Regions from separate parts of the Mycobacteroides stephanolepidis genome, predicted to be linked through region 1. Evidence: riboswitches for the same ligand, from Rfam matches in the RefSeq annotation. Region 1 holds a riboswitch; the other holds the start of a gene.
What was found. A riboswitch is a leader RNA that binds a small molecule or an ion and turns the genes downstream of it on or off. The one in region 1 is predicted to bind cobalamin.

Region 1 (3,402 bases):
ACTCGTCGATCTCGCCCTTGGTCAGAGCCTGACGTGCCTTGCGAATCTCGACGGTCTGCGGGAACGATCCGATGGTGGTGGTCGGCAGCTCGGGCAGCTGCAGCCGCTCATCTTGACTGCGGCGACGCTCGGCGGCATCCCCACGTGAAATACCAGCCGCCAGAATCGAATCCAGGCGTGCACGGATCTGGCCGTTGTTCAGACGCGGATCCGTCTTGCGAGATTCGACAGCCGCATTCGATGCCGCGAACTCCGCGGCGTCGCGCGCCCCGCCCAGTGCCCGCGCCAGCACCACAACTTCCTTGACCTTCTCGTCTGCGAAAGCCAACCAGCTGCGCAGCTGGTCATCGAGTTCGGTTTCCGGCTCCAACGAGTAGGGCACATGCAACGTCGAGCAGGACGTGGACACTGCCACGGCACCGGCGGATCCCAACAACGTCCCCAGGGTGCCCAGCGCGGACTCCAGGTTGGTACGCCAGATGTTTCGTCCGTCGACAACGCCCGCGACAACGGTCTTTCCGGCCAGTTCCGGCACCAAGGCCACGCCCGATGCGGACCCGTAGACCAAGTCGACGGCAATCGCCTCGACGGGGGTACGTGCCAGCGCCGGCAGCGCGGCACCGAGGTCCCCGAAGTAGGTGGCGACCAGGATCGCGGGGCGATCGGCCACCGTGCCGAGACGGCCATACACCTGCTCGGCCAGTTCGGGACCATTCGGCAGGATGTCGGTGACGAGCACCGGCTCGTCGATCTGCACCCAGCCGACGCCTGCTTCGGCAAGCTGCACCAACAGCTGCTCGTACAGCGACACCACCTCGTCGAGCCGTTCGATGGTCGCCGGGGCGCCGTCGACTGACTTACTCAACGCGAGGAAGGTGATGGGTCCGACGACGACCGGACGTGCCGGAATACCCAGCGCCTGAGCTTCTTTCAGCTCTCCGAACAGCTTGGTCGGGTTCAGCTCGAACTTCGTGTCCGGCCCGATCTCCGGCACCAGGTAGTGGTAGTTGGTGTCGAACCACTTGGTCATCTCCAGCGGTGTCACGTCATCATTACCGCGAGCGGCGGCGAAGTAGCGGTCGAGGTCATCGGCGATACCGGCGACACGGGGTGGGAGGGCTCCCAGCAGCACCGCGGTGTCCAGCACCTGGTCGTAGTACGAGAAGGTGTTCACCGGTACGGAATCGAGCCCGGCGGCCGCCAATGCGGTCCAATTGTCGCGCCGAAGCCCTGCGGCGACAGTTTCGAGCTCGGTACGGCTGGTACGTCCGGCCCAGTAGCTCTCGGTAGCCCTCTTGAGCTCACGCCGCGGGCCGATGCGCGCGGATCCGAGCGTGGTGGCGGTCAAAGGTTGAGCAGTCATGAATTAGTCCTTCATCAACAGCGGGGTAGCCACCGCCCGGGGACGAAGAACCGAGCACGGAACCACCGCAACAGATATCTGCTCGGTGAAACCGCTTCGGCCATACGCCCATTCCGCGAGGCGATGATCCGCCGGGTGCGGCGCACCCGGCACAGCTGGCAGGTCTTCGGACTTACAGGCGTTACCCGGACTCAGGTTTTCCTACTGGTCGCCGCTTCCCAGGCTTCTTGGTGCTCAACCCAGTGCATATGACGACTGTCGTTCCTGCATACCGCTGCGGGACAGTCCCGGATTCTCACCGGGTTCCCTCTTGTGCCGGGCCCGAGGGTCCAGCACTCGATGCTGGTACCGGCTCGGATCAAACCCGTGCCACTACCAGCAGACCAGCTGCATTTCTCATCATATGCGCGCTATCCAACACAAATATTAGCGACTATTCTCTAATATTGTGATCACCTTGGACCAGGCTCAGCGGGTGCTCGATGCGCAGCCCTTCAGCCGACTCCTCGGCGCATCCGTGTGCCGGGTCGATGAGTCCGGAATCCGGCTCGCTCTTGATATCCGCGACGAGCTACGGCAGCAGAACGGGTTCATCCACGGCGGCGTATTGAGCTATCTCGCCGACAACGCCATCACCTACGCTTGCGCCCTTGGTTTGGGTGCAGACATTGTGACCAGCGGATACACCGTCGAGTACGTGTCCCCCGCGGGCGATGGGGTACGGCTACTCGCCGACGCCTCCCTGGTGAGCACCGGCCGCACGAAGGCGCTGGGCCGCTGCGAAATCTCCGTCGAAGGCCACGACGGCACGACCAAGCTGGTTGCGGTCGCTCAGGGCACGAGCATGGTCCGGCGCCGTGGGGCGTAAACCGCAGTACACCGCGGACGACATCCTGGACGCGGCGCTGGCACTGGTGACCTCGGGCGGCCCGTCAGCGGCCACCGCCGCCGCCATCGGACGCGTCCTCGGGGCACCGTCGGGTTCGATCTACCACCGATTCGCCAGCCGCGATGAGCTCATGGCCCGGCTCTGGCTGCGATCGATCGCCCGCTATCAGAACGGGATACTCGCGGCCCTGTGCCTGTCGGATCTCGACGATGCACTTACGGCGACCATTGACCACGCCTTCGATTGGACGACGGCGAACCGCAACGAGGCGCAGCTGCTGCTCCAGTACGAGAAGGCCGACTTGGTCGCGCACTGGCCCGACACCCTCGCCGCGGAGCTCACGACACTCAACTCGCGGGTCCGCACGGCGTTGCGCGAGTACACCGAGCATCGGTTCGGCGCGATCACTCCCGAGCTGATCGACAAGACGATGTTCGCATTGATCGACATGCCGTACGCGGCGGTGCGCCGTCATCTGCCCGATAGGGGCGTGCCCGCACCGTGGCTGCGCGAGTTCGTCCGGGCCAGCGCCCGGGAGCTCCTCGCCCGCGAGAGTTAGACCGTGGCGTACTTCTGACGCAGAGCCTTCTTGTCGAGCTTGCCCAGCGCGGTCAACGGCAGCGAGTCGGCGACGATCACATGTTTGGGCGACTGCACCGAACCCTTGCGGTCCTTGACCGCGGACTGGATCTCGGACGTCATCTTGGACACCGCGTCGCCGCTGCGGTCGGCATCCGCGCGCAGCACCACGATCGCCGTCACTGCCTCGCCCCACTTCTCATCGGGCACCCCGATGACCCCGACCTGCGCCACCGAGGGGTGCTCGGCGACAACGTCTTCCACCTCGCGGGGGAACACGTTGAAACCACCGGTGACGATCATGTCCTTGGTCCGGTCGACGATGAACCAGAAACCGTCTTCGTCCTCGCGTGCGACATCGCCGGTGCGCAGCCAGCCGTTCTTGAACGTGTCGGCGGTCTGTTCGGGCAGGCCCCAATAGCCCCCCGCCACCAGCGGCCCGGCCACACAGATCTCGCCGGGCTCACCCTGCTTCACCGGCCGATCGTTCTCGTCGAGCAGCGCCGTGCGCAGGAACGCCGAGGGCCGGCCACAGCTGGAGAGCCGCTGGGTGTCGTGATCCCCCTTGGCC
Region 2 (3,402 bases), 730 kb from region 1:
ATCGGGGGTGAGGCCGGAGGTTTCGTTGAATCCGTAGCTCCACCCGGCGAACACGAGGTCGGGGCGGGCGGCTTGCACGGCTTCACGGGTGAATCCTTGGCCCAGATTTGTGGTGGATTCGAACTGTGCCTTCCATGGCGAGCTTTCGACGTCTCGATCCTGTCCGGCGTCGATGAAGTAGCCGGCCATCCGGTCCTGCAGGCCGAGCGCGAACAGGAGTTCGGTAACCCCGGTGTCATTGCTGACGGCTCGGGTGACTGGCACCGAAACGTCCAGTGGTGCACCGCAGTTCTCGACGGCCACCCGCGCCGTTCCGGGGCTTTGTGCCTCGATGGTCGCGCAGCTTGCCGACAGTAACGACATCGCGACCGCCAAACCGGTGAGTGCCTTCATTCCTTATCCTGCCTCTCTGGCTGAGCATCGAAGATGATCTGTGGGACGCCGCTTCGTGGATGGGCGATGACGTGGCAACCGATGCCGAACCAGCGGCCGATGGACTCGGTGGTGATCACCTCGTCGGGTGATCCCGACAGCACCACGTGTCCCTTGGCCATGATGTGGATCGTGTCGCAGTACTGTGCCGCGAGATTGAGATCGTGTAGTGCGGCGATGACGGTAATACCCAGTGTCCGAGCCGAACTGAGTATCGAGTATTGATGGCGCACATCCAGATGATTCGTCGGCTCGTCTAGCACCAGGACGCGCGGCTGTTGTGCGAGAGCACGGGCTATGAGAACTCGCTGACGTTCGCCACCCGAGAGGGAACTGAACTTGCGGTGGGCGAGGGCCGTCACGTCCGCCGTCTCGGTGGCCTCCGCGCAGATGCGGCGGTCCAGTTCGGAGGTGCCGCGCAGGGACGTGCCGTGCGGTAGCCGGCCGGTGGCGATGACTTCGGCGGACGTGAAATCAAAGTCCAAGGACATGTCCTGGGTGAGTGCCGCCACCTGACGAGCGTTCTCCCGCATGCTGATTGCCCGCACCGACACGCCACTGACCGTGACGTCACCGGTGGCCGGGGCAAGGGCGCGATAGAGGCAGCGCAGGGTCGTCGACTTACCACTGCCGTTGGGGCCGACGATGCCGACAAATCCACCGGCCCCGATCTCGAGGTCGATGTCGGAAACGATCCGAGTACCCCCGATATCGACCGAGACATTCCGGTAGGTGACGTCCATCAGCCCACCGCTCCTGCGGACATCGCACGGCGACGCATCAACCCGACGAAGACGGGTACTCCGACTGCCGCCGTGATCGCCCCCAGGGGCAGTTCTTGCGGCGGAATCGCGGTCCGTGCAACGAGGTCGGCGGCCACAAGGAAGCATGCGCCCAGCACCGGAGCCACGATCAAGACCCGCCGATGATCCGCCCCGACCAGCAACCGCGCCGCGTGTGGAATGACCAGCCCCACGAATCCGATTGCTCCGCAGATGGATACAAAACATCCGGTCATGGCGGCGGACAGCACGAACAGCGCCACCCTGAAGCGGCCGGCGTGCAAACCCAGCGACGCGCTCACCTCGTCACCCATGGCGAGGGCGTTGAGCTGGCGTGCGAGCCCTGCAACGCACAGGAAGCCGATCACGGTCGCCGCGAGCGCTACCGGCACCTTGTCCCATGACGACGCCCCCAAGCTGCCGAGCAGCCAGAACATCACACTGCGCGCCGCTTCGCCGTTCGGCGCCAAGAACACCAGCACGGTTGTCACCGCGGACAGGCCATACCCCACCGCAGTGCCCACCAGTACCAGCCGCAGAGGTATCAGACCCTGTGGGGTACGGGCGATTTGGTAGACAAGCGCGGTTGCTGCGAGCGCCCCCAATGAGGCCGAAAGTGAGAGTGCGTACACGCCGAGGGTGCCGAGTACTCCGTAGACCACGACCGCGGTGGCCCCCACCGAGGCGCCCGAGGAGATGCCCAGAACGTACGGATCGGCCAGTGCGTTGCGGACCATGGCCTGCACGAGCACACCCACCACGGCCAGCCCCGCACCGACGAGGATCGCGAGAATCACCCGCGGCAGCCGGGACTCGACAACGATTCGGTAGTTCGCGGCGTCGGCGGCCGGCACCGAGCCGCCGGTCGCACCCGCCCAGAGGAAATGCAGACAGTCGCGCCATGGCACGTCGGCGGTGCCGAAGGCGAGTGCCGTCACCGACAGCAGCAGTAGCGCTGCCAGACCGCCGACCGCAGCCAGGAACACCGGCCGTCCGCGCTGTGCTGCGAGCATCGATCTTCCTGTGTCGTCGGGTCGCCGACACTTCGGGCATGACGGATACGCCACGTAGGCATTACCCACCAGGCGGGCCCTCGGCACTGGCGAATGACCGCACCAGGAGGTGCGGCCGCGTTGGCAGGTCTTCGGACTCGTGGACTCGAGGCTCATCTACGAGCCTCACCTACCGGCGGCCGCTTCCCGGGGCTTAACCCAGTGCTTCTAGTGCCGCTGTCGTTTCCACATACCGCTGCGGGGCAGTTCCGGATTCACACCGGATTCCCTCTTGCGATCTCCAGGAGCGCTTCTTTGTGCTCGTGGAGAAACCAACGCGAGGCCAAAACTATCACTCGAACGCGCAGACCAGCCGCGTCGACTAAGCTCAGTTCGTCCTTCGACAGGACGGGAACCTGGTGTGATCCCAGGACGGTCGCGCCACTGTAAAAGTCAGACCCCGACCTGTCGATTCCAGAAGACGACGATCGGACCCGGGACGCGGTATCCCGAAAAGGAGCAACATGGCACACACAACGTCCGCCAGCCATCCGGTTGCGGTGTCGATTCCCCAGGCTGCGCTGTGGTTGAGCGTGACCACCCTCTTCGGGCTGCTCGCCTATTACTTCATCGGCATCGACCAGGGTGCGGTGTCGATCTTCGGTAGCGATATGCACGTTCACGAGTTCGTGCATGACGCCCGCCATCTGCTCGGCTTCCCCTGCCACTAGCAGCGGGCCGAATACATGGAAAAGTCAATAATTCTGCGCGGCTTAGGCTTCGGCGCATGGGGTGGATTGCTGTCCTTCATCTTCGGATGGATCTTCGTCGAGCCCGTCATCAACAGGGCCATCTCCTACGAGGAGGGCCGAGGCGAGGCGCAGTCCGCACTCGACGAGGCGGCCGGTGTCCACGCCCGTCATGAGGGTGCGGAACTGTTCAGCCGTCTCGCGCAGGCAAATGCGGGCTTGGCACTCGGTGTCATCGGATTCGGAATCGCGATGGGCGCACTGTTCGCGGTGGCCTATGTGGTGGCGATCGGGCGCGTCGGCAACCTCAGTCCGCGTGCGCAGGCGCTAGCCGTCGCCGGTGGTCTGTTCCTGGTGTTGTATGTGGTGCCGTTCCTGAAGTTCCCGGCCAATCCGCCTGCGGCAAGCGCCGAGGGCACCATCAAGGAGCGCACCGGGTACTTCGTG

Region 2: another riboswitch for cobalamin. It lies ahead of MSTE_RS02525 (FecCD family ABC transporter permease); the one in region 1 lies ahead of metE (5-methyltetrahydropteroyltriglutamate--homocysteine S-methyltransferase).

The regions. Positions count from the first base shown of each region.
Region 1 covers NZ_AP018165.1:4,759,435-4,762,836, forward strand. The annotation lists gene metE (5-methyltetrahydropteroyltriglutamate--homocysteine S-methyltransferase) at 1-1,363, opposite strand, end outside; cobalamin riboswitch at 1,504-1,731, opposite strand; gene MSTE_RS23615 (PaaI family thioesterase) at 1,812-2,231, shown strand; gene MSTE_RS23620 (TetR/AcrR family transcriptional regulator) at 2,221-2,811, shown strand; gene fadD8 (fatty-acid--CoA ligase FadD8) at 2,808-3,402, opposite strand, start outside.
Region 2 covers NZ_AP018165.1:495,690-499,091, forward strand. The annotation lists gene MSTE_RS02515 (ABC transporter substrate-binding protein) at 1-393, opposite strand, end outside; gene MSTE_RS02520 (ABC transporter ATP-binding protein) at 390-1,175, opposite strand; gene MSTE_RS02525 (FecCD family ABC transporter permease) at 1,175-2,227, opposite strand; cobalamin riboswitch at 2,333-2,558, opposite strand; gene MSTE_RS02530 (CbtB domain-containing protein) at 2,731-2,937, shown strand; gene MSTE_RS02535 (CbtA family protein) at 2,953-3,402, shown strand, end outside.